Regions from separate parts of the Sporolactobacillus sp. BBK16-2 genome, predicted to be linked through region 2. Evidence: a T-box and tRNA genes for the amino acid it is inferred to sense, from the RefSeq annotation. Region 2 holds a T-box; the other holds one or more tRNA genes.

Region 1 (15,335 bases), 1.3 Mb from region 2:
TCCTTTTTCTTTTGTTGCAGTTCATGTATTTTTTCTTCAATTGTACCTTGAGTGAGCATACGGACAACCTGTACGACGTTGCGCTGGCCGATACGGTGCGCTCTGCCGATTGCCTGATCCTCAACCGCCGGGTTCCACCACAAGTCATAAAGAATCACGGTATCGGCGCCGGTCAGATTCAGTCCTGTGTTGCCCGCTTTGAGCGAGAGCAGGAATACAGCGTTCTCCCCTCGGTTGAATTGTTCCACCATATTGACGCGTTCTTTTGCCGGGGTCTGCCCGTCTAGGTAAAAAAAGGACAAGCCTTTTTCCTCTAAAGCTGTACGGATAATGGCCAGCATGCTGGTAAATTGTGAAAAAATTAAAATTCTGCGGCCGTTCTCAAGATAATCGGAGATCATTTCAAGGAGCTGCTCCAGCTTGCCGGATTCTCCATGATAGTCTTCCACAAAGAGGGCAGGATGGCAGCAAATTTGCCGCAGCCGAGTGAGTCCGGCAAGGATCTTGATTCGGCTCTTCTGAAATCCTTCCTTTTCAAGGGAATCCTTTGTTTCCTTCTGAATTTTTTCAAGGTAGGCCAGATAAAGCCCCTTCTGATCCTTTGTCAGTTCGGAGCTTTGAATGGTTTCGATTTTGTCAGGAAGCTCCGATAAAACATCCTTCTTCACGCGGCGAAGCAGGAATGGCCGGATCATTCGTGCAATTTTTTCCTGATCCATCTTTTTAAACTCTGAAAGCTTCGGGAAGAATCCGGGTAGAAGCGTCTGGAAAATCGACCAAAGCTCATCAATCGAATTCTCAATCGGTGTTCCGCTCAATGCGAAGCGGTTCCTTGCCTTAATTTTGCGAACGGCTTGGGCTGTCTTCGTATTGAAATTTTTGATTGTCTGCGCTTCGTCAAGGATCAACGTACTGAATTTTTCATTCTCATAAGTGTCAATGTCCTGCCGCAGCGTTTGGTATGAAGTGATCCAGATATCAGGTTTCTGCTCTTGCTGAAGCAAGGCCTGCCGTTCCAGCACTGTCCCTGATGCAACGACAGCATTTAGGTCAGGTGCGAATTTTGTCAGTTCATTTTTCCAGTTGTAAATCAATGATGCCGGCGTAACAATCAATACCGGTTGAACATCGGACTTCGTTTCTTTTTCCGATAAAAGAAACGCAACACTTTGTACTGTCTTGCCCAGCCCCATCTCGTCGGCCAAAATGCCGCCAAGTCCGTAATTTCCCAGTGTTTTCAACCATTGATAGCCGTAATATTGATAGTCTCTGAGATCGGCATGGAGCGAATCGGGCAAATCAAATTCAATCAGTTCCGGGTTTTTCAGTCGGTTCAAAAAGCGTCGAAATCCCTTGCCAAAGCCAACGGATGCATGCTGGTCACCGAGGATTGAGTCAATTTGCCCGCCGCGATAAATCGGCACGTTCAGTTGATTATCCTGAAGCTCTTTCCTTGATATGTTCAGTTCGTCCAGCATCTGTTTGACGGACGCGAACGTCTCATCCTCTAATGGGACAAAGGTGCCGTTCGGGAGACGATAGTAGCGTTTCTTTTCAACAAGTGATTGAAGGATGTTCTGAATCTCATCTTCTTCAATCCCATCAAGCTGGAAGTGGACATCGAGCCAATTTTCGCTGTCATCCATATCAATTTTCGCAAACGGGGTCTTTTGGTCTGGCATCAAAAGCGTTCTGACTGAACTGGTCAGAAGAATTTCCGCAACATTTTCCAGTTGCGGGAGGTCCTCGTATAGAAAATCGTAGATGGCTTCCTCTCCCTCGGCATACAGCTGATTCCCGCTGATTTTTAGCGAAGAGGAGTCAATAATATCCATAATCACTTGTTCTTTTTCCGCATCGCGAATAAAGATCTGATCATCCGCCCCGGCGCCTTCATCTTGTTCGAAGGGCTTCACGACCGCATGTCCATAATGGTATTCAAGCTGAACAGTCAATTGGTCATCTTCACGATCAACCAGCAGTTTCGCATGCAGCGGATGCCATGCGATGCGCTCTGAAACCGTATCCGCAATCTTCAGTTCGCTGATTTTCTTCAAACCGGGTGCCGCGTGAGAAAGAAACGATTCAATCTGATCTTTTCTAATCGGCAGCGTAGTGATTCCGGAGCGGCTGACAATCGAGAAGAGTTCGCCAACCAACCCTTGTTGATCGGAAGAAAGATGATATAATTCTCCATTTTTTAAAAGATAACCATATTGATCGAGATACTCAGCATCGTCCAGATCGGACAGGTCCACCTCATAATCGCCTTGCGAACGCTCATCCAAACGAAGTTCAAATGGACGTTCATTTTCATGTACAGTGATCTGATTCCCGCCTAACAAGCCATTATCAAAATTAATGGAGCAGGATTGGAGTTTGTCCAGGAGCTTCGGAAACAGCATTGGAGGAATAATGAATTGACGGTCATCGGCACCCGAGTAACTTCCGGTATACGCGTTCTGCATCATCCTGTAATTTCTATAGCTCATCTGCTGACCAAGCATATCAATAACCGCCTGATCTTCAGGCGTGTACCCATGCTCCGAGGGACTATATGAAAACTTTTTCGTAAATGTATACGAATCTTGGTTAAGTACGGCAGTGATAAAGTCCCTGATATTCTTGACAACATACAGTCTTTTGGTGCCGGTCTTCATCTGCAAGGTGATCCATGATGAATGAAGGCCAATCGTCCATTCAGTTTGCATCACCTGTTTCCGATCAGCATGCTGCCGATCATATTCTTTCTGTTGAACGCGCGAAAACGTATCGATTAATTGGCCCGTTAAATCCTTGTTGAGACGAGCGATCATATGATATCCCGATACGCGCATCCCCTCTTCTTGCTCTTCTTTTATTTCCAGAAGAACAGCCGCCACATGCTTACAAGGGGTTGAAAATTGCTCAGCGGCCGGACAGTCGCAGTCATAGATAAGCGATCGCCCTTCAAAGCACACATCGACCACATATTGCTCTGTCCCTTCAATTTCCGCTTCCCAAGAATCGGTGTTCGAGTCATAATAGAGGCTTTCCACACGTCCTTCAAGGTAATAGTTATAGCCGCGTTGATAGATGGTCGGGGAAAAATAGTCTTTAATTATTTTTTCTGTTAGTTGAATCATGATTACACTACACACCTGTTCGCTTCATTTATCGTGCGACGTTTTCGTCATTTCGACTGAATCAAATTAAAAAAAGGACTAATTACCGCAACTATAACACAGATTGAAGGCGCAGCAATAGAAGGACACTTTCTTAAAATATGGCATTTGCTAGGTGTTGATCATACAAAAAAGTCGATACTGAAGAACCCGTAAACTAGAGATACTTCGGAACTCGTTGCAGCAAAAAAGTCAGCGCTTTGACTGATGCAAAGCACTGACTTTTTACAGTAGTTGATATGTTTTCACTCGATCCGGATCAGCTGCTCGCATACTGTCTTGGGCGATGGTGCATCAGAAAGTTCGTAAATTGTTTCCATACCAGCATGACTATAATAGGGATTAATAAGCCCATCAGACATTTTAACAGCCAGTGGTCAGGGAGCCCCATGATTTCCGGCAAGTCAAACAGTGCTCGATGCCAAAACATAATCAGCACCGTATGACGCCCCCAGAGAACAAGCCAATGAAAATATTTAAGTTCACTCAGTATTTGCGAGATGAGTATAATCCCTAAGCATAAAATGAGCGGTGTAATCAACGCCAGCCCCGTATGATTTAGATTATCCGATTTCAGATATAATGTGAAATTGATTTTCTTGGTGAATTGATCGTGAATAAGAAATAAATAAAAGATACCAATGGCCAAAAGGGTTATATATTTATGAGACATAGTCTGAAGCAATTTGAACCCGTAATAGCCGGCCAGCATATATGTGGTGGTAATTAATACGACTTGGACATCCCATGGGAAATAAGGGTGTCCTAGGAACTCTGGTTGCTGATGAACTGTTCCAATGGCAAACAGAGTCAGACTGATGATCCATTGTAAGACCACAGGACGCACCCAAGTGATCAAAACGATAACCACGATCAGTGTGAGAATATAGACATTAATGAACCAAAAAATGCTTAAATAATTATTAAGCGTCCTTCCACCGTAAACCAGGCGGACAAAATAGAAAGCGGTGTACGACCAGTCCTGATTACGGACAAAATGGCTAAGCATAATTAAAATGCTTCCCATTAGGAAGTAGGAAACAACTAATGGTTTGCAGCGACGTGACCAAAAGTGACGAACCGCTTCCCAATTATGAGAAAGCGGTTTTAAAAAGAATCCTCCGATAATAAAAAAGAGCGGCATATGCCACCAATAAATGGCATCATAAACGAGATCAAAAGAACGTATATCGCGCTCAGAATCAATGGCGTGCCCGAATACAACCGCTATGATTCCCAGCGCCTTTGCTATATCTACCCATGTAATCCGCCGCTTAGTAGTTGACACCATATCAACAATCACCTTTCATCCCTTAAGCATTTCTATCTGTACTTGAGATCAACCCATACTGGAATATTTTCCTTTAAAATGGCCTCACAAATGCTTAGTTTAGCACGATTCATTTATTTTGAAAGGTCTATTCACAAGTTTAATCTAAATGTAAAAATTGAGTTTTCTGCCCCAATATAGCGCATAATTAAACTGAAATTTCGTGAATTTTATGGAGGCTTGAAGTTCGAAAATTAAGGGTCAAGCAGGGGTAAAAGGAATGAGCAGTTGGAAATCTTTTTACGAGGAATTTAATTAGTTTTCCAATAAAACAAAAAGGCCTCTCAGAAGTTCCTGAGAAGTCTTTTTCGTTGAAAACACTGATACCGGTGGTCGGGGTCGAACCGACACTCCCGAAGGAACATGATTTTGAGTCATGCGCGTCTGCCAATTCCGCCACACCGGCACAATAAAAAATAATGGCAGTAAGTAATTAATGGAGGCGACACCCGGAATCGAACCGGGGATAAGGGTTTTGCAGACCCGTGCCTTACCGCTTGGCTATGCCGCCATAATAATGGAGCGGAAGACGGGATTCAAACCCGCGACCCCCACCATGGCAAGGTGATGTTCTATCACTGAACTACTTCCGCATTAAATTGGCCCAGCTGGATTCGAACCAGCGCATCACGGCACCAAAAGCCGTTGCCTTACCGCTTGGCCATGGGCCAAAATTTATGGGGCGATTAGTGGGGATCGAACCCACGCGTGCCGGAACCACAATCCGGTGTGTTAACCACTTCACCATAACCGCCATAATGATTAAAAACAGGGGTAGTAGGAATTGAACCCACACTGGAGGTTTTGGAGACCTCTGTTCTACCTTTAAACTATACCCCTATAATATGTAAATGGAGGGAGAAGGATTCGAACCTTCGAACCCGTAGGGAACGGATTTACAGTCCGTCGCGTTTAGCCTCTTCGCTATCCCTCCATAGTAAAAAATAAAATATAAGGAATAGATATTGGCATCTATTGTTTAAAATATAATGGTGCCGATCAGAGGACTTGAACCCCCAACCTACTGATTACAAGTCAGTTGCTCTACCAATTGAGCTAGATCGGCACGAACAAATGGTGGCTCGAGGCGGAATCGAACCACCGACACGAGGATTTTCAGTCCTCTGCTCTACCGACTGAGCTACCGAGCCATTATGTAAAAAACAAATGCTGATAATATTAAATGAACAGCCTATGTTGTAAAAAACAAAATAAAATGGCGGATCCGAGCGGATTTGAACCGCCGATCTCCTGCGTGACAGGCAGGCATGTTAACCCCTACACCACGGATCCACAATTGCGGGGGCAGGATTTGAACCTACGACCTTCGGGTTATGAGCCCGACGAGCTACCAGACTGCTCCACCCCGCGATGATATGGTGGAGGATATAGGGCTCGAACCTATGACCCTCTGCTTGTAAGGCAGACGCTCTCCCAGCTGAGCTAATCCTCCATATAATTTTGAACAAGCCATTAAAAACACCATTACATTCTAATACATGGCTCATAAAAAATCAAGTAAAACAATGACCCGTACGGGATTCGAACCCATGAACCCACCGTGAAAGGGTGGTGTCTTAACCACTTGACGAACGGGCCAGAAAAGCAATTGTCGTAACATCTTGCCGCCGACTTTTAAAATGTTACCATCATTCATACCAAATTGCAAGTGTTTTTATAATTAATTTTTAAAAATCAACTATTCCAGTATAACCGATATATGCCAATTAATACAACAACAAATAGGCAGCACATTTTTATCATGCTGCACTGCTGCCCCTCTCTTGATTATCTCATCATGCTGCTGCATAAAAAGAGCCCACCCACAATGGATGCCCTTCTACGCCCCTCTCAGTACTCTCAAAGCAGTTTGTTGCCTGAATGGGAATCACTGTGCATAACCTTCTCAAGGTCACTGGAAGATAACGGACGATAATAATAATAGCCCTGAACTAAATCGCAGCTCCATGTTCTTAGAAACTCAAGTTGAACTTGGTTTTCAACACCTTCAGCAATCAACTGAAGGTCTAAGTACTTCGCTAAATTGATAATTGCTTTGGTAATGCCGGTTCCCTTGGCACTATAACCAATATCTTGAATAAATTGCATATCCATCTTCAGACGATCAACAGGCAATTTTTTTAAACGTCCTAATGAGGAGTACTTTGTTCCAAAATCGTCAATTGACAGTGACACGCCAAGTGCTTTTAAATCGTTAAGCACACGCACGATGTACTCGAAATCCTTTGTTGTTGCACTTTCAGTTATTTCAAGTTCAAGAAGCTCAGGATCAATGCCTGTCTCATCAAGTACTTTTTTTACCTGGTTGACAAGCAGCGGGTTGCGAAGCTGAACAACTGATAAATTGACAGCGACACGAACAGCGGGTATACCTTTATCAAGCCATTTTTTCAGCTGAGTGCACGCCGATTTTAATACCCACTCGCCTATTGGGTTAATTAAACCGGTCTGTTCCGCCAGCTCGATGAAGACACCAGGCGATATGTTCCCGAGTTCCGTATGTTTCCATCTGAGCAGTGCCTCAACACCAACGACCTGTTCCGTTTTTAGACAAACCTGAGGCTGATAGACAATGCTCAATTCATTTCTTGGGAGTGCATGAAAGAGACTGCTCATTAATCTCAGCCTCATCTGCAGCCTGTCTTTCATCTCTTTGGTACATAGAGCATATTGGTTCTTCCCCTTGCTCTTCGCCTCATACATAGCCGTATCAGCGCTTTTAACCAATGTTTCGGTATCATCTCCATCATCGGGATATAGAGCAACACCTGCACTGGCTGTAACAAATACTTCTTGTTCACGAAGCATGAATGATGTGTGAAACAATTTCATGATTTTATCAATAGTGCGGATTGCCTCTTCAGGTTCTGAAATGTGATTAAGCATGATCAGAAATTCATCACCGCCAAATCGCGAAACGGTATCCGCCGGGCTGATGCAATGCGATAATTGGCCGGTTACCTTCTTAATCAGCAGATCTCCGGCTTCATGTCCTAGTGTGTCATTCACATCTTTAAATGAATCTAGATCTAAGAAAACGATCGCAATCTTGTTGCCCGTTGATTCTGCATGGCTCATTGCTCGTTTTACACGCTCGCCAAATAACAAGCGGTTAGGAAGACCTGTGAGTTCATCAAAATAGGCCATAAAATGAATCCTTTTCTCTGCAGTTACTTTGACCAGCGCATCCGCAAAAATGTTTGCTACAATTTCGAGCAGACTCATCCAGTTAATGTTCCAATCGTTCGATGTTTTTGTCGATTCCAGCTTTAAATGTCCAATCGCAACGTTATGAACGGTAATGGGAACAGACAGTACGGATTGAATTCCTTTCTTTTCAAGTTCTTGCCGAATAACCTCAGCCTCGCGAGGCAGCTTTTCACGATCCGAAATGTGGATGATGCTGTTTTCACCAAATTGTTTTACCCATTCTTGTGAATAGGTCGCGAAACCATGAACAATCTGATTTGGATTTTTCTTATTCCAAAAAGAGCTGTTTTCCGGATCCATAAAATTATATTCTGCTACACTTAGGTTGAGCGAGACATGATCAATATCAAAGAATTCTCCGATCGCTTTAAGGATATTATCCATCTTTTCTTCGACATTAAGACGACTTACCGTCACAAAGTTTGCTGAGATCTTTGATGCGAATTTTTGCACACGCATCTGCTCCGAATTCTGCTTCAATCTGAGAATATAAATTCGATTCACATAAAAGGCAAAGATAACGCCCGCGGCTAAGATTGTAAGTCTGCTTATATAGACATCACTTCTCAACGTAAGATGCAAACTTTGGGCTGAAATCCACACATAGATCTGCGTGAGAAAAGAAGATAAGGATATTGCTGTAAGCATCATTCGCTGATTGAACACCAATGAGCCAATAATTGTTACAAATGGGATTGCAAAGATTACAGAACTCGTGTTTCCTGCTAATTTTATGATGAATATGGGTATAATTAAAGAAGCGATAATGGTGTAAATTGCTTCCATATCACTTCGATTCGTATGTCGTCGATTACAAATGAATAGGGAAACACCTAATCCAATAAGTAACAATCCTGTTTCAAAACTCGAGACAAAGCTTTCATTTTTTGAAAGTAAAAATTGACAGACAAAATAGACGATTCCGCACAGTACAAGAACCATCGACGACAGATCATACATTTTTGTGCGATTTTCTTCATTAAGAATCATTTCTGCTTCATCTATGGTTGGATTACTCATCAATCTGTATTTCCTGATACAGTAACAGATGGACGCAATGAAGAGCATGAAGAGGATTGGCGCCATTTGTGGCACAGGCAGAAAGTCAAATGAATTATTGATCAAGTCGGTAAATGTGCCCAATATACTAACGACAACATATCCCCCAAAAATAACCTTTGCCTGATGCTGTTCATCTTTTGTTGTTGCATGTTTTCTCCAGTTCCAAAGCATCAATAGACCCGCTACTAAAAATACCGTGAAATAGCTATAGAAAAAAAAGTCCCAGCCATTGTTTACTGCGAGATTCACCCATAGACCGTCACGCTTAATAAATTGATACTGCGCAGCGGCCATGGGGGCCGAAAGACCAAATACATAAACCGTAAGCGCAGCAGGCAGATAAAGTGCCGGATACATCCACACTTTTTTAAGAATCCGTTGATTTCCTGTCAATATAAAACAAAAGTGCAAAAGCGCTCCGTAAAAAGTGCCCCAGCCAATGGCTGAAAATCTTCTCCAAAACAAACAGATTGTACTGCTCGGTGCAATCACAGAAATTGAAAATCCAAATGACCAGATGCACAAACACATACAAACAGTAAAGAAAATACGATTTAATTGATCCTTCGCATTTTTCAAAATCACATAAGTACCTAATAGCACACTGATTATGCAAACAATCATAAATAAGAGTGAGAAAAAATGCAGATTTGACGTTTCCATTTACTAACCTTCTTTCACAGTCACCAAAACATTACATTCGTATGTATTCAAGTCAACCGGGCGTCATTATTTTAATTATTCATTTCACTAAAAATCACGCGTCAACTATTCTTTTTCGCTCTACCTTAAGTTTATTATGAACTTGGTCTACATAATACTGCATTAAGGACAAATAGTCTATGCCATTAGTATCGGTACAAATAGCCAATTGGTGAACCTATATTCACTAAAAAGCATAAAAACCGTAAAAAAGAAAACCATACACAGATTGAACAGATCTATGTATTGTCAACTACTTTTTCGCATGTTGATTTTTATCGTCATCTATTGTAGCATGGCCGCAAATCGGAACTTCGCTTGTTGGTGTGAAAAAGCGCAAGTGAACATCATAATCATCTGGATCATCAGATGGCATCATAAAAGCTGTCTCAGAATTGTTTAACTCCTTATATAATAAAATTAATATACTAAAACTTGAAACATCAAAAATGGGCTTCACAGCTTATCCTGTAAAGGATTAGCACAAAAATAAAAGCAAGAACACCGATAACTCGGTATAATTGAAGTGTCGAATCCCAATTAACCGAGGAGTGTTCATGCCATGAAAAGTATATCACGAAATGACCATCCATCTCTTGGAATTTCTTCTTCAGTCCAGGAATTTTTTACACGATTTCGTTTGAGTCAACTTGCGAGAGCCTCAAACGCCACAAAGGCAAAGGGGGTCCCCTTCCGGGTACTGTTCTGTTATCTCATTAGCACGGTCTTTTCAAACAAGTCAGCGTATCGCGATTATTTGAAGCATCAAAATCAGCTGAACTTCTCGGATAAGACCTTTCGCAACCTGCTCAACAACGGCAAGATTAACTGGCAAAAGTTTCTGATTCTGCTCTGTTGCCGGATCATTCAGTTCATTAAACCCTTGACGGATTCGGCACGGAAGCCTGTGTTCATTGTGGATGATTCCATGTATGAACGCGCCCATGCGAAACGCGTGGAGCTGGCGGCGTTTCAATTCGACCACGCCAACCATCGGCATGTGCGCGGCTTTCGGTTTCTTCAACTAGGCTGGAGTGACGGCAACACTTTTTTGCCGGTCACCTTTTCCTTGCTTTCGGGTCAGAATCAGGTATGCGGTACAAAAGCTGATGCTCGCACCCATTCTGGAAAGCGGAAGCTTCAGGCCCAGCGTAAAGCGCCTGATGTGGTTCGAGAACTGCTTTCTTCTGCCCTGAGGCATGGCGTCCGAGCATCCTATGTTTTGTTTGATTCTTGGTTCTCTAGTCCTAAAATGTTTCAGCAGCTGCGTCAACTTGGCCTTCATACCGTCGCTATGGTGAAACGGTCGAAAAAGGTTTATTACCGGTTCAATGGTCAAATGATGGACGTGAAAGCGATCTTCAACGCTCAGAAAAAACGTCGTGGACGCTCACGCTACCTACTTTCTACCGTTGTAGAAGCGGTTGTTGAGGGAGAGGTCTTACCCCTGAAACTCGTATACGTCCGCAACCGTCGTAAACGCAAAGAGTATCTGGTCTTAGCGTCAACCGATATCCAACTTTCTGAAGATGAAATCATCCAGCTTTATGGAAAACGCTGGTCCATTGAAGTGTACTTCAAGATGTGCAAGCACTATCTTCGACTCGCTAAATACCAGGGTTTGTCTTATGACGGGATTTTTGCGCACACCGCCCTGGTCGCTATCAGTTATTCCCTTCTTGCGGTTCAGCACCGTGAACAGGTGGACGATCGCACTTTGGGTGAGTTGTTTTATTTGATGGTCGATGAGCTTTCGGATGTGACCTTCGTCGAAACGCTTCAGCAGTTGATCGACTTATTTCAAGAAGTTTTCAAAGACGAGTATGTTCTTTCTGAGCAAGCAGTCCATCACATCATCGAAAATTTTCTAGAGAAGCTACCTACCAGCTACCAGAAACAGCTGACAAAAGCGGCGGCCTGACCTAAATTATTCATAGTAATCATAGAGCAGGCAAGGGATGGGTGCGCTTTTTTAACTTTCAAGTTTTAGTTAATATAAAAAAAACACAAAAGCAGATGTAACCATTTATGCGAGAATTCTTACTAAACACTGATCAAATGGTAAGTTCTATGAACCCATTGATTTTAAATTATCCTTCTTATCATTAAATGTTTATAAAAAACAAAAAACCTCGAAAACGCTTGTTTATCAACGTTTTCGAGGTTTCTATGATGCACTTATGACAGTGCCTTAGCGGAGAGCGAGGGATTCGAACCCTCGAGACGGCTCAATAACCGTCTACACGATTTCCAATCGTGCTCCTTCGGCCACTCGGACAGCTCTCCAAAAAAGGCTTCACAACAACTTATCATTCAGATCATCTAGCTCCACCACGATACAAACACTATGGAGTGATCTACCGACAAATGTCGTGAAGCACAATCAATATTATATATTGCCTGGCAGTGACCTACTCTCACAGGGGGACAGCCCCCAATTACCATCGGCACAGAAGAGCTTAACGACCGTGTTCGGGATGGGAACGGGTGTGACCTCTTCGCTATGACCGCCAGACTTCCGGCTCGCATGAGCCTTCAAAACCGGTAACGAAAGCAATCGAAACAAAACAAGTGAATCCAAGGTATTCTGGGTTAAGCCCTCGACCGATTAGTATCTGTCCGCTGCACACCTCACGGTGCTTCCACTTCAGACCTATCAACCTCATCATCTCTAAGGGGTCTTACTGATTTAAAATCATGGGAAATCTCATCTTGAAGGGGGCTTCATGCTTAGATGCTTTCAGCACTTATCCCGTCCACACATAGCTACCCAGCGTATGCTCCTGGCGGAACAACTGGTACACCAGCGGTGTGTCCATCCCGGTCCTCTCGTACTAAGGACAGCTCTTCTCAAATTTCCTACGCCCGCGACGGATAGGGACCGAACTGTCTCACGACGTTCTGAACCCAGCTCGCGTACCGCTTTAATGGGCGAACAGCCCAACCCTTGGGACCTACTTCAGCCCCAGGATGCGATGAGCCGACATCGAGGTGCCAAACCTCCCCGTCGATGTGAACTCTTGGGGGAGATAAGCCTGTTATCCCCAGGGTAGCTTTTATCCGTTGAGCGATGGCCCTTCCATGCGGTGCCACCGGATCACTAAGCCCGACTTTCGTCCCTGCTCGACTTGTAGGTCTCGCAGTCAAGCTCCCTTGTGCCTTTACACTCTGCGAATGATTTCCAACCATTCTGAGGGAACCTTTGGGCGCCTCCGTTACCTTTTAGGAGGCGACCGCCCCAGTCAAACTGCCCGCCTGACACTGTCTCCGAACCGGATCACGGTTCAGGGTTAGAATGTCGATATCGTCAGGGCAGTATCCCACCGATGCCTCCACCGAACCTAGCGGTCCGGTTTCCAAGGCTCCTGCCTATCCTGTACAAACGATACCCACATCCAATATCAAGCTGCAGTAAAGCTCCATGGGGTCTTTCCGTCCTGTCGCGGGTAACCTGCATCTTCACAGGTACTATAATTTCACCGGGTCTCTCGTTGAGACAGTATCCAAATCGTTACACCTTTCGTGCGGGTCGGAACTTACCCGACAAGGAATTTCGCTACCTTAGGACCGTTATAGTTACGGCCGCCGTTTACTGGGGCTTCAATTCAAAGCTTCTCCCGAAGGATAACCTCTCCTTTTAACCTTCCAGCACCGGGCAGGTGTCAGCCCCTATACATCACCTTACGGTTTAGCAGAAACCTGTGTTTTTGGTAAACAGTCGCTTGGATCTTTTCACTGCGGCTCATCGGACCCGTAGGTCCGACGAGCACCCCTTCTCCCGAAGTTACGGGGTGATTTTGCCGAGTTCCTTAACGAGAGTTCTCCCGAGCGTCTTAGAATTCTCTTCTTGCCCACCTGTGTCGGTTTGGGTACGGGCACCGTTTCACTCGCTAGAGGCTTTTCTTGGCAGTGTAGGATCAGGCGCTTCGGTACTTAAGTTCCCTCCTCATCACCGTTTGGCGGATAGCAGCGGGATTTGCCTCGCTGCCGGCCTCGCGGCTTGAACGCACACTTCCATCCGTGCGCTCGCCTTACCTTCCTGCGTCCCCCCATCACTCAAACGTGAAACGCTGGTACAGGAATATCAACCTGTTGTCCATCGCCTACGCCTTTCGGCCTCGGCTTAGGCCCCGACTAACCCTGAGCGGACGAACCTTCCTCAGGAACCCTTAGGCTTTCGACGGAGAAGATTCTCACTTCTCTTTTCGTTACTCATACCGGCATTCTCACTTCCAAACGCTCCAACATGCCTCACGGCACATCTTCAATGCCCTTGGAACGCTCCCCTACCATGACCTTACGGTCATCCGCGACTTCGGTGCTGTGCTTAGCCCCGTTACATTTTCGGCGCGACGCCACTCGACCAGTGAGCTATTACGCACTCTTTAAATGGTGGCTGCTTCTGAGCCAACATCCTGGTTGTCTGGGCAACGTCACATCCTTTCCCACTTAGCACAAACTTAGGGACCTTAGTCGGCGGTCTGGGCTGTTTCCCTTTCGACGACGGATCTTATCACTCGCCGTCTGACTCCCGGACGTAAGGGCTTGGCATTCGGAGTTTGACTGAACTCGGTAATCCTGTGGGGACCCCTTATTCAATCAGTGCTCTACCTCCAAGTCTCACTCATCCGAGGCTAGCCCTAAAGCTATTTCGGGGAGAACCAGCTATCTCCGTGTTCGATTGGCATTTCACCCCTACCCACACCTCATCCCCGCATTTTTCAACATGCGTGGGTTCGGGCCTCCATTCAGTGTTACCTGAACTTCACCCTGGACATGGGTAGATCACACGGTTTCGGGTCGACAACCCTAAACTCATTCGCCCTATTCAGACTCGCTTTCGCTGCGGCTCCGCCTCTTCAGCTTAACCTTGCTTAGAATCGTCACTCGCCGGTCCATTCTACAAAAGGTACGCTGTCACCCCCCGAAGGGGGCTCCAACTACTTGTAAGCACACGGTTTCAGGATCTCTTTCACTCCCCTTCCGGGGTGCTTTTCACCTTTCCCTCACGGTACTGGTTCACTATCGGTCACTGGGGAGTATTTAGCCTTGGGAGACGGTCCTCCCGGATTCCGACGGGGTTTCTCGTGTCCCGCCGTACTCAGGATCCACTCCGGAGTGCACGTTCCGTCGGCTACAGGGCGTTTGCCTTCTTTGGCCGACCCTTCCAGGTCGTTCGCCTGAAACGTGCATTTCTGACTCCATGTGGAGTGTCCTACAACCCCAAAGAGCAAGCTCTTTGGTTTGGGCTGTTTCCCTTTCGCTCGCCACTACTCAGGAAATCGCATTTGCTTTCTCTTCCTCCGGGTACTGAGATGTTTCAGTTCCCCGGGTCTGCCTTACTCTGCCTATGGATTCAGCAGAGCATCCTATCTGTTCAAGATAGAGGGTTCCCCCATTCGGAAATCTTCGGATCAAAGCTTACTTACAGCTCCCCGAAGCGTATCGGCGTTCGTTCCGTCCTTCATCGGCTCCCAGTGCCAAGGCATCCACCGTGCGCTCTTTAAAACTTAACCACTGACGATGAAAATCTTACTCCTCATTCGTCACACATACGATCAACAGATCACGAATAATCCATCAATCGTCTTGGATGTTTCTTGACTTTCTTTCGTTGCTTTCGTTATCCAGTTTTCAAGGTTCATAATGCCGTAATTGACATAATAATGGTGGAGCCTAGCGGGATCGAACCGCTGACCTCCTGCGTGCAAAGCAGGCGCTCTCCCAGCTGAGCTAAGGCCCCACAATAAATGGTGGGCCTAAGTGGACTCGAACCACCGACCTCACGCTTATCAGGCGTGCGCTCTAACCAGCTGAGCTATAGGCCCCCACCAAAATATGCTGAA
Region 2 (15,335 bases):
AGCGATCATTTTGCCGATACCTAAAATTCAAATGTTCTATTTTCATGCGTTTCACCTCAATTTCTAAAAATCGGTAAGAACTGTATTTTTTTTAAAGAAAATAAACCAATAAACAAATAGAAACAAGTTATTGTGATCGAAAACCAAATCTGAAACCCATGGATAGATGTTCCATCAAACAAAAGTCTTGCGATCTGAAAGGCATAATCAATGGGGTTGATGAATGATAAAACACGATTTATTTGATTGACCGACATGAAAATAAAGCAGAAAATCAGTATATTAGTTAACGGGATCATTGTTTCCTGTCGCAAGCGTAGAGCTGCAAAGAAAAGAAAGAGAAAAAATATTGGCGGACTGCTTAGAATAATCAGCAGAAAGGATTGAATCAACAGTTTTATTATTGGCAGATCGAATAAAAAACAGCTAAGAATATCCAAGATTAGAACGGATAGAGTGAGTAAAATAAATTGTGATATGTATTTGGCATAAATGATCGAGCAGACATTCCCTGAAATGAATAGAAACATTTTTAGAAATTGATCTTCTCTTAGAACAACTAATGAAGGGCCGCTGTTAATTATGGCATAAAGAACAACCATGTAGCTAATCCAGTAAAACACATGATTCTGGACAATCTGCTGATCCGACGTATGGAAGATAAAGGGACGCATCGTATAAATGATTGATCCAATTGGCACTCCGAGGGTAAAGATCAAATTAATTTTGTAATACATCATGACACGCAAAAAATGTTTAACCAGCGGAAAAGTGTTCATCATTCAGCCTTCTTTATTATTGAAATAATACCACTACAAAAAGAATAGCCAATGATTTGCAGCACGCATAGTCTCACATATCATATTTCTTTTATGACAGCTGTCATATTTGTTATATTTCGCTGATTTTATGACAAATTAAAAAACACAAGCAACTAAGCTTGTGTTTTAAAAATTTTATATTTGGGAATGAATTAGTTAAGGATTCTACGAACTACACCGCGGAAATGTGATTTCCAGTATGAGTTGTCCATGCTTACAATGGCAACGCCGGTGCTGCTTTGGGAACCAATGAAGCGTCCGCCACCTAGATAAATACCAACATGACCATTCGTTTTATATGTATCGAAGAATACGAGATCACCAGGACGTGCAGAGGCAAAGCTTACCGCACTGCCTTGACTTACCAGTGCACCTGTTGATCGACCGACTCCAATGCCATTTGCCGCAAATGCAGCATGAACGAAGCCAGAGCAGTCAAACTGACCAGCTGCAGGATTGGAAGCACCAAATACGTAAGTCGACCTGCCAATAAATCGATTGCCATAACCAAGGATACCGGAAATGCCCCCTGTCGCAACGGATGCTGACAGACTAACAGGCTGAGACTGTGCTGAATCATTTGATGAACTGCTACTATTTGATGAAGAATCACTAGCTGTTGAACTGCTTGAGTTACTTGAGCTGCTTGAACTGTTCGAATCAGTAGATTCACTGGATGGATTATAAGAAACCGGTTTGATCGATGCACGTTTCAGGTCTTCTGCAGCACTTGCTAAAGAAGCGAGTTGAGCTGATACACTGGCTTGCTTTTGATCCAATGCCTTAGAAGCAATTTTCTTCTTTTCCTGAAGTGCAACAACTTCAGTTAACGTATTCTTCAGCTTTTCCAAACGTGCAACATTGGCTGCTTGTTTTCTCTCAACACTTGCTTTCTTTGTTTTCACAGCGACTTGATCATTCTTTTGATCAGTAATAATTTTTTGATCCTGGTTCGTAATCGTTGTTAGTGCAAAGGTACGGTCAATAAAATCCCCGAAATTTTTGGAACCCAGTAAGACATCTAAGTAATTTACAGATCCGCCATTCTTATAGATCGAAACTAAACGATCATTTAACAGTGCTTTTCGTTTTTCAATTCGTTTATTGATTTCAGTTATTTCAGCTTTCAAGGCACTAATCTGATCATTATTTTGATTAATCTGTGCCTGTCCATCACTGATTTCGCTTGTCAATTTCAACTGTTTCTTATTCATCTCGGCAAGTTCATTCTGAATGGCTTGCTGCTGCTTAGTCAGCTGATCTCTCAGTGATTTCTGAGCAGAAGTTTTGTTATTAATATCACTTAATGATGGTGAAGCGTATGTAACTGATGGAGCAATCGAAGTATATGTCAGTCCGAACGTCAGTGCCAGTGTCACGGTTGCTTTTTTCTTATTCATTTTCATGATCGGCCTAGTTCCTCCCCAAAACAATCATTCTCTTTTTTTACCGTACGTTTTATTAGGTTCTATTATTTTCTCTTTATCGACTTTTTAATTATAGCACCCTACCTTTTCAAACTGATATTAAGCTTATATGTCGAAATGAAATATAATTGTAACATTAGCTCGATATCCCACGAATTAAATCATTTATCCTTTGTAATAAATTTGTCATTTAAATAAATTTTTCAGAAAAAGAATTTATTGGGACAACAAATGAAAGGAATAGGACAATTTGAACGTGACATACATTAACTGAGTAGAACAAAATGAGCGGAGGTAAATGCCATGTTTCTTATCTTTGGTTCGGTTTTGCTGACAACTGTTCTCTACAACCAGTTTAGAGAAAAACCATTAACCGGCCGTCTTTATCGGCAACCACTGGCATTGTTATTTTGCGCGGTTTGTGCACTTTCCACTATGCAGCCACTGCCGCTCATTGACTGGATCATGCTCGTTACAACTCTGTGTTTTTCATTCGGGCTCGGATTGATCCAAGGTCGTTTTACCCCGCTTTTAAATCATGACGGCGCATGGTATCTTTCTGGATCCATCATGTCGGTATTAACTTGGTCGCTGTCAATACCCATTCGTTTTGCGCTCAAATCCCTATCAATCCATTACTTGTCAATGACTCCTTCATTAAATGGTTCTTCGAGCTTTATTATTTACTTCATATTTATCTCTGGATTTTTATTTGGTCGTTACACGATGCTAATGGTTCGATATCCTTCACTGCTGAAAAATGTTGGAAAAAATGAGCAGAAATTAAAACGGCTTCGTGAAGCACGATAACCACATAAAGGTTAACGGCATCCATCAACCAAACAACACACATCAATCTGATGTTCCAGATTGATTTTTTTAATCCAAGATTATGACAAAATTCCACTTCTTTCCTATATAAAATGTTAATTTCGCTGTTGGACAAGTTCTTCTTTTGAAATTTAAATAATGGTACAGGATTTAGTGCATACATTTCTTGACTTTAAATTAAAATGATATAAAATTATTGAAGGTTTTCCGTGTATTTTTTTTTACACATTTTTAATATAACTTCATATTAATCCGTATGATATAATTTGGGACTATAACGATTTTAAATTTAGATGTGAATAGTACCTTAGTTGAATCATTTACCTTGATTTCAGGAGGTTGAACAAACGTGAAGCAATTATTTACTGGCGGACAACGTATACTAACAAAAAAATATGCATTCTTCTTGCTCACAGTCATCCTATTTTGGCTAAAAACTTACTTTGTCTACTTAACTCAGTTTAACCTCGGTGTCAACGATAAGATGCAGCAATTTCTGCTCTTTCTAAATCCGGTAAGTTCTGCACTTTTATTTTTTGGTATCGCTATTATTTTTAAGGGACGCTTGCAGCAATGGCTGCTAATCATTATTAATTTTGTCCTATCATTCTGGCTGTATGCAAACATTGTTTACTACCGCTTCTTTAGTGATTTCATTACATTCTCTACGATGACTCAATCAACGGGCAATGCCGGTGACTTAGGAGGAAGCATTGCGTCGTTGATGAATGGATACGACGTTTTATTTTTCATCGATACTTTAATTGTTCTTAGTCTCGTTCTCTTTAGAATCGCTCGCCCGTCTGCTGAGCGATGGAACATTCGCGCAATCTTTACTGTCTTTGTTTCCGCAGTCATGGTTTTCATTGTTAACTTAAGCCTTGCGGAAACCGACCGGCCGGAACTGCTTAGCCGAACATTTGATCGGAACTATATTGTAAAATATTTAGGCGCTTATAATTTTGCGATCTATGATACCATTCAGAATGCCCGCTCAAATGCTCAGAGAGCGATGGCAGACAGCAGCGATATTAATGATATTCAAAATTTCACCAAATCAAATTTCGCCGCTCCGAACCCGAACTATTATGCAAAAGCCAAGGGAATGAATGTCATTTATATATCCTTGGAATCTTTGCAGAGCTTTGCCATCAACTACAAAATGCCTAATGGTCAAGAAGTTACGCCTTTTTTAAACAAGCTAACGGCAGGCGCCGATGACACCACCTATTTTAAGAATTTTTATCATCAAACCGGCTCAGGTAAGACATCCGACGCTGAATTCATGATGGAAAATTCGCTCTTTCCTCTCTCGCAGGGACCTGTATTCCAGATGAAAGGACTAAATACGTATCAGGCTGCTCCTGCAATTATGAATCAGCGCGGCTATGAGACTGCGGTATTTCATGGTAATGTCAAGTCATTTTGGAATCGTGATCAAATGTATAAATCACTTGGTTATGAGCGTTTCTTCGATTCTAAGTATTATGATATGAGTGCTGAAAACACAAAGAATTACGGCATGAAGGATAAACCGTTTCTTAAGGAAACAATACCTTATCTTTCGAATCTGAAGCAGCCGTTCTACAGCAAATTAATCCTTCTGTCTAATCACTTCCCGTTCGGCATGGACAAAGAGGACACAACGTTTCAGCCTGGAGACTTTGGTGACAGTGTTGTTAATAATTATTTTCAGTCTGCCAATTACATGGATCAGGCTGTTGAGCAATTTTTCACAGACTTAAAAAAGGCCGGTCTCTTTGATAACACGGTGATTATTATGTATGGTGACCATTATGGTCTCTCAGAAAATCATAACGATGCCATGGCGAAAGTACTAGGCAAAGATGAAATAACTCCTTTCGATAACGCTCAGTTGCAGAAAGTACCACTGTTTATTCATATTCCTAAGGTAGCAGGTGGTACAGTTTCAACCTATGGCGGAGAAGTTGATGTAAGACCGACACTGATGAGTCTGCTCGGTATTAATACCAAAAACTACATTCAGTTTGGAACAGATCTTTTTTCAAAGCAACATCGTCAAATTATTCCTTTCCGCAATGGTGATGTCATTACGAACAAATATTCAATTGTCGGCGGAAATGTCTATGCTAATAACGATGGCAAGAAAGTTGAGGACTCACTTGGAAAGCCATATGAAGATATGGCTAAAAAGATGCTTGACTACTCAGACAAGGTTATTTATGGTGACCTGCTGCGCTTTTATCATCCTAAAGGATTTGTTGCACCTGATGTATCAAAAATCAACTATAATACTGATCAAAAGATTCCACCTGACTCAAACTACGGTGTCTCTTCCACTCAAACGAAAAAATAACGAGCCCTTAACAGGGCTTTTCTTTTTTTTACTTTTTGAAAGGTGAGTACTTGGTAAAATGAAAAGGTATCAATTTTTATTGATGATGAGGTATATTTCTCTTTGGTTCTATCAAAGCTTGCATAATAGATTGTAATTTGTCTATGATAGTTATAGAAAGAGAGGTTATTGGTTTGCAGACAGTCAAACGCTTGCTTGTAATCAGTGATATGCATGGTCAGATCGACGCGTTTAATGCGTTACTCGATAAAGTTAATTATTCACTTGAAGAGGATCTGCTCTTCTTGTTAGGGGATTATGTCGACCGTGGACAGAATCCAAAAGAAGTAATAAAAAAAGCACGCCAACTTGAAAAAGAAGGTGCGATTACTCTAAAGGGCAATCACGAGGATATGATGGAAAAAGCGCTTGTCGGGGAAAGCACTGAAGCTGTTTCTCATTGGGCTGCAAATGGCGGCGCACAAACCTTGTCGAGTTACGGTTTATCCATTGAGAATGTCTATAAGGACGTTCAGAATGGAACGCTTTCGCTACCGGATGAGCTCCAGGACGATTTAGAATGGATTCAGCACTTAAACGTTTATGCTGAAACGGAACATTACTTTTTCGTTCATGCAGGAGTCGATCCTGAAAAAGAGTTAAAGGACACCGATGAGACAACCTTTTTGTGGATTCGCACACCATTCTTTGAGGGCTATCAGGGGGATAAGACTGTTATTTTCGGGCATACGCCAACGTTGAATCTTCACGAAACGAGCGACGTTTTTTTTGGAAAGAATAATATAATCGGCATAGATGGCGGCTGCGTGTTCGGTGGCCAATTAAACTGTTTGGAACTTCCCTCCAAAACGACCTATTGTGTAAAATAGGAAGCAAACAATTGATTTATTTGCTAGTAGAGATTCCTCGGCTAGTTAAAACGGTTTATTAAATTATAATGAGCTAATAAAAGTGATTAAAGGTATGAACCCTAACAGCGGCCATGTTAAAAAGAGCTCTCCAAGTAGATTTGCACTGTCTGCTTGAAGAGCTCTTTTATTATTTGCTTAATGATTCTAACTTAGCTGAACGGCTCGTCATCTTTATGAAGCAGGCTCGTTGTCGCTTGTTTTACTTTGTCAACACCGCTGTCTACGATTTCCCTTACAGAAAGGTCCTTGCGCATCTCAGCTCCTGATTTCGGAGCAAACAGCAAAGCAATAGATGCACCGATCGCGCCGCCAATAATTCCGCCAAGCACCAGCTCCTTAATGCCAGTACCGCTGCATGTACACTTTTCATTTTCTGAAGCCATTATTTAGCCCCTCCTTAACCGCAATCTGAATTGGTAGCTGAATACCCATAGCTCTAAAGCATGTATCAACTACACTTAGTATACCATGTGATACAATCCCGTCCTAAAACTTCAATTTATTTTGCATAACTTAGAAAAAATTAGAATTGTATTAATGTGTATTTTTTCTTGCCACGGCGGACAATAACATATTCATCGTCAATTCGATCATCATTCGTCACCTGTGCATTCAAATCCATGCAACGCACCCCGTTAATATAAATTGCGCCATTAGAAATATCTTCGCGTGCTTGACGTTTGGAAGATACAACACCAGCTTCAACAAGCAAATCAAGCAGCCTGACCGCCTCTTTGGTTGTCGCGTTAAATGTCGGTACATCTTTAAAGCCCTGCTTAATTTCCTCTCCGCTCAGTTGTGCAACATCGCCGCTGAACAGCGCTTTTGAAATGTGTTCTGCCTGCTGCAATGCATGTTCACCATGGACCAGAATGGTCATTTCTTTAGCAAGTGTTTTTTGAGCCTTTCGTTCTTCCGGGTGTTCCTTGACCTCTTTAGCCAATGCTTCAATTTCAGCTTTCGTTAAGAACGTAAAATATTTTAAGAAGTTAACGACATCATCATCTGATGCATTGAACCAGAATTGGTACCATTCATACGGGGTTGTGCGCTCAGGATCCAACCAGATTGCTCCGCCCATTGATTTGCCGAATTTAGTACCGTCGCTCTTTGTGATTAAAGGAAAGGTCATGGCAAATGCTTGTTCTTCATGGCCGCGCTTCCGAATTAATTCCAAACCGGCAGTGATGTTGCCCCATTGATCGCTGCCTCCGACCTGCATTCTGCAATGTTTTTTCTCATAAAGGTTGAGGTAATCAAAAGATTGCAACAGCATATATGAGAATTCAGTAAACGAAATACCTGCTTCCAGCCTTGTCTGCACGGAATCTTTGGACAGCATATAATTCAGTGTGAAATATTTGCCGACATCTCGTAGAAATTCAATTGCGGACAATGAATTAAGCCATTCTGCGTTATTAACAAAGGTCGCATTTCCTTCATCAAAATGTAGAAAACGATTCAATTGACCTTTCAAGCTCTCTGCATAGCTGTCCACTACCTCTTTTGTATTCAGCTGCCTTTCCGTTGAACGACCGCTTGGATCGCCGATCATACCTGTACCGCCACCGACAACAGCAATTGGATGATGCCCTGCTTTCTGCAGACGCATCATGATTACAATGACGAGTAAGTTTCCTGCATGCAGACTGTTTGCAGTTGGGTCAAAACCGCAATAGAAGGTCAGCGGCTTCTTCAATGCCTCACGCAATGCTGTTTCATCCGATACTTGATTAATTAAACCTCGATACTTTAAATCATCAATAATATCCATAATTGGTTCAACCTTTCCTAATTAAATTGAATCTCTTTCATGTTAAAAAAGTTACTGCTAAAAGTTAAAAAAATAAAAAGCGCTCCTTAAAAAGGAGCGCTGATCGCACGGTACCATCCTTGTTAACTGATAAAAAAACAGTCACTTAATTAACTCATAACGGCTGCAACCGTCCTCTGCTACTAATTGAATATATGTTCACAGAAGATACTCGAGGAGGTAATTCGCTGCATCGATTGCTGCAAGGCTCGCACCAAACCGCCTGCTCTCTTAATAGCCGTTTCGACCGCTACTTATTCCTGTCATTGTTTTTCACTATATAATGTATAGTCATTCTGCCACTTTTTTTGATTCCTGTCAAATTTTCAATAACGAACTGATTCGTAAACTTTGACTTATCCTACAATCTTATTCATGCGTTCTTATCATTGAAACTATTTGCTTCAGTAAAAGAAAAAAGCACTGCTTTGCAAGTGCTTTTTTCGAATTGATTTATTCAACAGTTACTTTGATGTCTCCATCACTCTCATCAACGTTCATTTTCTTCGCATTACCATGGTCAATAAGCAAGTCGGAAATTTGATCCTCAACCTTCTCTTCAAGAACCCGACGCAATGGTCGTGCGCCAAATTCGGGATTGTAACCGAGCTCTGCCAATTTCTTTTTCGCTGCATCCGTGACACTCAACTCGATGCCCTGTTCAGAAGCTGCCACGCGGATATCACCTAACATTAGATCGACAATGGAAAGCAAATCTTCTTTTTTCAATGCATTGAATTTGATAATTCCATCCAAACGGTTCAAAAATTCAGGCTGGAAATAATCTTCAAGCTGTTTAATCATATCTTCACGACTGCTTGTTGTTCCAAAACCGACCGAAGCAGATTTATTCTTTATCCCGGCGTTGCTTGTCATGATAATAACCGTATCTTTGAAGCTTACCGTTCTTCCCTGGCTGTCTGTCAAGCGACCATCATCCAAGATTTGCAGAAAGATGTGCATTACGTCCGGATGTGCTTTCTCAATCTCATCAAGCAAAATAATGCTGTATGGTTTGCGACGAACTTTCTCAGTAAGCTGTCCGGCTTCGTCATGGCCTACATAACCCGGAGGTGCTCCGATTAAACGAGACACTGAGTGCTTTTCCATGTATTCACTCATATCAAGACGGATCATTGAATCGCGTTCACCAAACATTTCTTCAGCAAGCGTTTTTGCAAGCTCGGTCTTTCCGACACCGGTTGGTCCTACAAACAAGAACGAACCAATTGGACGTGTTGTTTTGCGAAAGCCTGTGCGATTGCGGCGAATGGCACGTGATACTTTTTGGACGGCTTCGCTTTGACCGATTACTTTTGCATTGAGGCGGTCAGCCAAATTACGCATTTTGTTTTGTTCATCAGCCTGCAATTTGCGAACCGGAATCCCTGTACGTGTCTCAACAATTTGCTGAATCAGTACATCATCAACAACCGCATCTTTGCCGGTAACGGGCAATTCAGAACCATTGGCTTTGATTTTCTCCAACTGTTCCAACTGCTTCTGATACGCATGTTCTTGATCACGAAGACGTGCAGCAGTTTCAAATTGCTCATTTTTTGTCGCTTCTGCCTTAGCCGCAGAGATCTCTTCAATTTTCTTCTTAACACTCTCTGTATCAACAGGAGTAAGATTCAAATTAACCTTAGACCCCGACTCATCCATTAGGTCAATTGCTTTATCCGGAAGAAAACGATCCTGAATGTATCGCGCCGACAGCGCCACGCATGCCTTGATTGCTTCATCCGTATACCGAACATGATGGTACTTTTCATACTTCGATTGAATGCCTTTTAAGATCTGAATGGTCTGTTCCTGAGTCGGCTCATTGACAATGACCGGCTGGAAACGCCGCTCCAAAGCTGCATCTTTTTCAATTTTGCGGTATTCATTCAAGGTCGTCGCGCCGATAATTTGCAATTCGCCACGAGCAAGTGCCGGCTTCAAAATATTTCCTGCATCCATAGATCCGCCTTCTGCAGACCCGGCTCCGACGAGCAAGTGTACTTCATCGATAAAGACAATGCAGTTCTTCCGCTTTTCAATCTCAGCCATCAACTGTTTCATTCGCTGCTCAAATTGACCTCTGATTCCTGTACCCGCAACTAAGGAAGCAACATCAATCAGATAAATTTCTTTATTTGCCAGCTTTGCAGGTACCTTTCCTTCGGTAATCTTTAAAGCGAGTCCTTCAGCAATCGCTGTCTTACCAACACCTGGCTCTCCGATAAGGACCGGATTATTTTTATTTCTTCTATTTAGCGTTTCAATAACTAATTGAACTTCGCGCTCACGACCAATGACCGGATCAATTTTTCCCTGTCGTGCAGCTTCGGTCAGATTTCTTCCGACTTGATCCAGAAATCCGCCACGACGGTGACCACCGCCGCCACCTCCCGCTGACTTTCCGTTCATCCCGTCAAAATTCAAACCGTTTTCCTGAGCTCTATTTTCACCGGAGGCCATTGACGGTTGAATAAAGCTGCGGAATAAATCATCAAATGGCGACCCGCCGCCCTGAAAAAATGAAGGCATATTAAAATTATTTTTCATTTTTGCGTAGCACTCCTCACAAAGATGAAGATGTTTTTGCTGTCCATTAATCATTACATTCATTTCAACAACTGCTTGATTTAATTTACACTCATCACAAAGCATAAGATCAAACCTCCTTCAGTTTGATTTAATGTCAATTAGGATTTGGATTCTTTTGACCTTATTTGACCTTATGACTATATTATAATCTGACCTTCTTTGACTTTCAAGTATAAAGGATAAAAAAATAAAAAACCTCTGCAATGACGATATTTGCAAAGGTTGTTAACCATATCAGTAAAAATTAATTATTTGACGATCATAACCGGGCATTGCGCGAGTTGAAGCACTTTATTGCTGACACTCCCTAGGATCATCTGTCCAAATGCACCCATTCCTCGGTTGCCCATAATAATTAAATCTTTCTTCGTATCATTTGCATAATCACAAATTTCTTGTGCCGCAATACCGTAAAGATGTTTTTTGCGGAACGTCACAGATGTATCTTTAGATGCTTTTTCGATAGTGTCGTCGAGCATCTGATTTCCTTCTCTTTCTTCAACCTCTTTGACATCCGCATCCAGTGATGGACCGACCATAGAATAGAAAGGAAAATAGACTGGAGATGGGCTCACATAAAGTAATGTAATTTCGGCATTCTTCTTTCCTGAAGCGATCGAAACTGCTTCATGAACAGCGCGGTTTGCCGGCTCAGAACCATCAACAGGAACGAGAATCTTATACATAATCATCACCAACCTTCCAAAACTCTTTAACTTACTACACCTATACTATACCACCTTTCAAAATTTGTAAGCGTATTTTAAGACAATAATTCCCTAATTTTATGACATTTTTTCTACACTTATAACAATGATTAAAATTTCCGATTTTCGAAAAAAAAGCTGTTTCAAAGCCAAATATTCGACTTAGGAACAACTTCTTTAACATTGCTTGATTCCATTTGAACTAATCAATTTTATTTAAATACAGTTTTCACTACCTTTTCCGAAGAATGCCCGTTTTCAAGCGAGCAGAACTTATCAAAAAATGCATCAAAACGATCAGATACGGCAAATCCGGATGCTGCAATGTTCTGCACAGCCTGAATTACTTCCTCTGTTGTCAAAACAAGCGGTCCTGGTGCTTTCTGTTCAAATTCAAAATAAAAGCCGCGCAGGTGATCACGATAGTCATCAATATCATACGTAAAGAAAATCATTGGCCGTCTTAAATTCGCAAAATCAAAGAAAACGGATGAATAGTCCGTAATCAAGAGATCAGAGATCATGTAAAGTTCACTAATGTCCTCATGATGTGAATAATCATAAGCAAATCCTTCATATTCAGTTAAATCAAGGTTATCAGCAATCAAGTAGTGCATGCGCATGATGATTATGAAATCTTCTCCAAGTTCCTTTTGCATGCGTCGCAGATCCAGATCCAATTCAAAACGATAACGACCTTTACCATAGAATTGATTATCACGCCATGTCGGTGCGTATAAAATAACTTTCTTATCTTTTGGCAAGCCAATTCGATCCTTAATTGCATCGATCGTTTCTTGATTATTCTTCTGATATAGAAAATCGTTGCGTGGATAGCCGGACTCGATCATTGTATTCTCAAAGCCGAACGCACGAGCAAAAATTTCCGATGAATACCGGTTTGGTGATATTAAATAATCCCACCGAGCAGACTCTGCCAGAAAATTCCGTTTGTACTTCTCAGTATTTGTTCCTGGCATGTGTACTTCTTCCATATCCAAAGCTAGTCGTTTTAATGGTGTTCCATGCCATGTTTGAAGATAAATCGTGTGTTTCGGTTTTGACATCCAAAGCGGTAAGCGCACATTCGTCACCCAATAATTAGCACGGGTCATGAGCATCAGCCATTTCCATGAAAAACGCTTGACGTACGGCAATTGATGCTGTTCAAACAATTCTGTATACTTGGCGTTAGCGCTCCAGATCAATTGATATTCAGGGCAATGCTCACGCATATACTCATAGATCGCACGCGGATTGCAACTGTATTGGCGACCGAAAAAGCTCTCAAACATCACTAAATTCTTTTTCATCGGCAGATGAGAAAGGGCTTGAAATGTTCGGTGATAAAGAGATGTAAATACTCTGCTCTTCTTTACACGATTCAAGCCGCGTCTTGCTTTCCCTTTAAGTGCATCAGCCACGGTATACGGCGCGATGCGGAAAGCAAGGCTGTGATTGCGATTTCGCTTCACAATCAGGCTCTTCTTCAATCCATTCAGTTTAATGATGTGGCGGCCAGTGATCACCTTATGTCTGGCAAGAATACGCACTGGACGTTCAGAATACAGCATCCCGTTCTTTTTGTGAGTCAGTTCCAGCCTGAAATACAGATAAACGGGCTCTTCGATATCAGCAAACTGCGATGCAATGGGCTTGAGATCAATGGCAAGAGAAAAACCTGCCCAATCATAATTACGATTTAAAGATGCGGCAGCCTCTGTTAAATCCGGACGTTCTACATTCTCAGTCCGCCATTCCGCAATGACCTCTTCTTCGCTGTTTAAAAGCATGATTTTCTTTTGGATATCAGGCTGCGAAAGCACATCAGAAAACGGGAAAACAACATGTCCTTCGAGAGTAAGCATAAAAGTTCTGCTGATCTCCGCACGATCAATTCGAGCCATTACGTGAACTTCCTCAACACGCAGTGAAAGGCCATTCTTTTTTGTATAAAAAGGAATGAGCATTTTGTCTTGCTCTTCATTATAGAGGCTAAACAAATCGAGCGGTTGCAGCGGTCGCAGTGCATGCAAGCGAATAGTCAAGCGAAAACCCTCTTCGAGCTCACTTCGATCAACAATCTCCATCTCTTCAGTCTGAGCTTCGTCCAAATTTGAATAGACCTGATCTAATAACGACTGGTCTACAGGTACAGATATGAAAAAGTCCCAATAGTCGCGTTCAAACAAGCGATTCTGAATTGCCGGCAACATAATTTTGATCTTTGCATCCCAATAGTCATTTTCGTCTTTGCTCACAGACTCAATAGGAAATACAAACGCAGCATCGCCAAAACGATCGCACACGTGTATTTCCATGCGTTTTATGTAACTTTCATCTGCCATTGGATTGAAACGAATGGTGACGTTCCATTCTCCCGGACTCGCCTCAAAACTTAAAATCCGTGGTTTTATTAATTTTTTTATCTGTTTTTCGGCTTGCTCACTGATCATTTCCCCTGCTCCTCCTAGATGTAGTAGGATCTATCCATTCATTTTTACTCTTCTTGTTTTTTTTATTGGTTGTAACCACTATGACCATTACTCCATTCATTTGTTCATACAGGCAGTCAAATAATCCACAATCTTACTGCTCGACTGACCCGTTGAATAGCGATTCCATTTCTCCGAAAAAGCCGCAATTTGCCGCAAGTCAAAGGTGTCACGCTTAATCAGCCGAATGACTTCATCAGTGGAGTTCGCAACTGGCCCTGGAACCATTTGCTCATAATTTTCCCATAATCCCCTGTTTTTTTCATAAGAATTCAAATCATATGGGAAAAAGATCATCGGACGATTCAGCAATGCAAATTCAAAGGGAATGGATGAATAATCAGTCACTAAAAGATCCGTACCGAGCAGTAACTCGTTTACGCTGTTCCATTTGGAACCATCAATTAAAAACTTATGATCCCAGCTGAGATTAATCATTTTTCCTCTGTCAGAAGGGTGCAGACGAAGAATCAGCACGTAATCTTTGCTGAGTTCTTCCTCCATCCTATTTAAATCGAGTCCAAGCTCCTCCAGAGGCTGATCTCTGAAAGTTGGTGCATATAAGATGATTTTCTTGCCCGAACTCATTTTGTTTAACGAATCTTTTATCTCTGCCTGCTTCTTTAAATCAAAAAAAAGATCGGTTCGCGGTATCCCCAAATGAATGAAATGGGCATCACCTAAACCGAAGGACTGCCTAAAAATCGCCTCCATGGCATCGGAACCGACAACAATCTTATCAAAGTGCCGATATACGGTTGAAAACCGCGCACGCGCACGCGCAGACCTAAAGGTAACTGAATGATCTTTTAAACCAAACGTCTTAAAAGCTCCGCATGCATGCCAAAGCTGGATGCATAATACATCTTTTTTAAAATTGACCACCGAAAGAAAACCGAAATAATTATCAACCACAACCAGTTTCGCTGTCGCCAAATGATAAGCTGAGCGAACAAACTGCCATATATTCATGGTTTCAAACGGAATCACCATTTCACCTGTGCTGCCGAAATGAGTGAAAACAGCTTTTCCTCGGCACAGAAAAACAACTTCTGTTTCAGATCCTCTGTGCTTCATTTCATCATAGACAAATTGATTATTGTCTGTATAAGAACAGACAAAAACGATCTTCCTGTGAAGCCTAAAAATTTTGCAGAGCGTAAAAATGACTTTAAAAAAAACAAGATAACAGTTAATCAGAAATTCCTTAGCCATTTTTCACAGTAAACAAATCATGTTTGATCTTTGTGGTTGAAATACCAACTGTACGCGGCAGATAAACAACTTCACAATAATCTTTCAGAAAATCAAATTTTCCCTTCCAGTCATCACCCATGACAAAGATATCCACATCATTATCTTTAACATCGGCGATCTTCTGGTCCCAATCCTTTTCA

Evidence for each region. A T-box is a leader RNA that pairs with one kind of tRNA and senses whether it is charged. The one in region 2 lies ahead of tyrS (tyrosine--tRNA ligase), so its partner is inferred to be a tRNA-Tyr.
Region 1: it encodes a tRNA-Tyr, which carries the amino acid that the T-box ahead of tyrS (tyrosine--tRNA ligase) is inferred to sense. The anticodon was not compared.

Annotation. Positions count from the first base shown of each region.
Region 1 covers NZ_CM187611.1:2,603,119-2,618,453, forward strand. The annotation lists gene AC6F33_RS12850 (DEAD/DEAH box helicase) at 1-3,125, opposite strand, end outside; gene AC6F33_RS12855 (acyltransferase family protein) at 3,424-4,455, opposite strand; tRNA gene AC6F33_RS12860 (tRNA-Leu) at 4,819-4,900, opposite strand; tRNA gene AC6F33_RS12865 (tRNA-Cys) at 4,932-5,005, opposite strand; tRNA gene AC6F33_RS12870 (tRNA-Gly) at 5,013-5,087, opposite strand; tRNA gene AC6F33_RS12875 (tRNA-Gln) at 5,094-5,165, opposite strand; tRNA gene AC6F33_RS12880 (tRNA-His) at 5,173-5,248, opposite strand; tRNA gene AC6F33_RS12885 (tRNA-Trp) at 5,264-5,334, opposite strand; tRNA gene AC6F33_RS12890 (tRNA-Tyr) at 5,347-5,428, opposite strand; tRNA gene AC6F33_RS12895 (tRNA-Thr) at 5,485-5,560, opposite strand; tRNA gene AC6F33_RS12900 (tRNA-Phe) at 5,570-5,645, opposite strand; tRNA gene AC6F33_RS12905 (tRNA-Asp) at 5,712-5,787, opposite strand; tRNA gene AC6F33_RS12910 (tRNA-Met) at 5,792-5,865, opposite strand; tRNA gene AC6F33_RS12915 (tRNA-Val) at 5,872-5,947, opposite strand; tRNA gene AC6F33_RS12920 (tRNA-Glu) at 6,022-6,093, opposite strand; gene AC6F33_RS12925 (EAL domain-containing protein) at 6,355-9,450, opposite strand; partial or broken gene AC6F33_RS12930 (PhzF family phenazine biosynthesis protein) at 9,776-9,898, opposite strand; gene AC6F33_RS12935 (IS4 family transposase) at 10,052-11,410, shown strand; tRNA gene AC6F33_RS12940 (tRNA-Ser) at 11,685-11,775, opposite strand; rRNA gene rrf (5S ribosomal RNA) at 11,888-12,004, opposite strand; rRNA gene AC6F33_RS12950 (23S ribosomal RNA) at 12,078-15,005, opposite strand; tRNA gene AC6F33_RS12955 (tRNA-Ala) at 15,157-15,232, opposite strand; tRNA gene AC6F33_RS12960 (tRNA-Ile) at 15,241-15,317, opposite strand.
Region 2 covers NZ_CM187611.1:1,330,224-1,345,558, reverse strand. The annotation lists gene AC6F33_RS06690 (ATP-binding cassette domain-containing protein) at 1-46, opposite strand, end outside; gene AC6F33_RS06685 (hypothetical protein) at 57-782, opposite strand; gene AC6F33_RS06680 (coiled-coil domain-containing protein) at 974-2,227, opposite strand; gene AC6F33_RS06675 (hypothetical protein) at 2,552-3,058, shown strand; gene ltaS (lipoteichoic acid synthase) at 3,429-5,417, shown strand; gene AC6F33_RS06665 (metallophosphoesterase family protein) at 5,561-6,286, shown strand; gene AC6F33_RS06660 (YtxH domain-containing protein) at 6,478-6,711, opposite strand; gene tyrS (tyrosine--tRNA ligase) at 6,852-8,102, opposite strand; T-box leader at 8,192-8,417, opposite strand; gene AC6F33_RS06650 (ATP-dependent Clp protease ATP-binding subunit) at 8,595-10,799, opposite strand; gene AC6F33_RS06645 (universal stress protein) at 10,985-11,428, opposite strand; gene AC6F33_RS06640 (CDP-glycerol glycerophosphotransferase family protein) at 11,656-13,899, opposite strand; gene AC6F33_RS06635 (CDP-glycerol glycerophosphotransferase family protein) at 13,996-15,153, opposite strand; gene tagD (glycerol-3-phosphate cytidylyltransferase) at 15,146-15,335, opposite strand, start outside.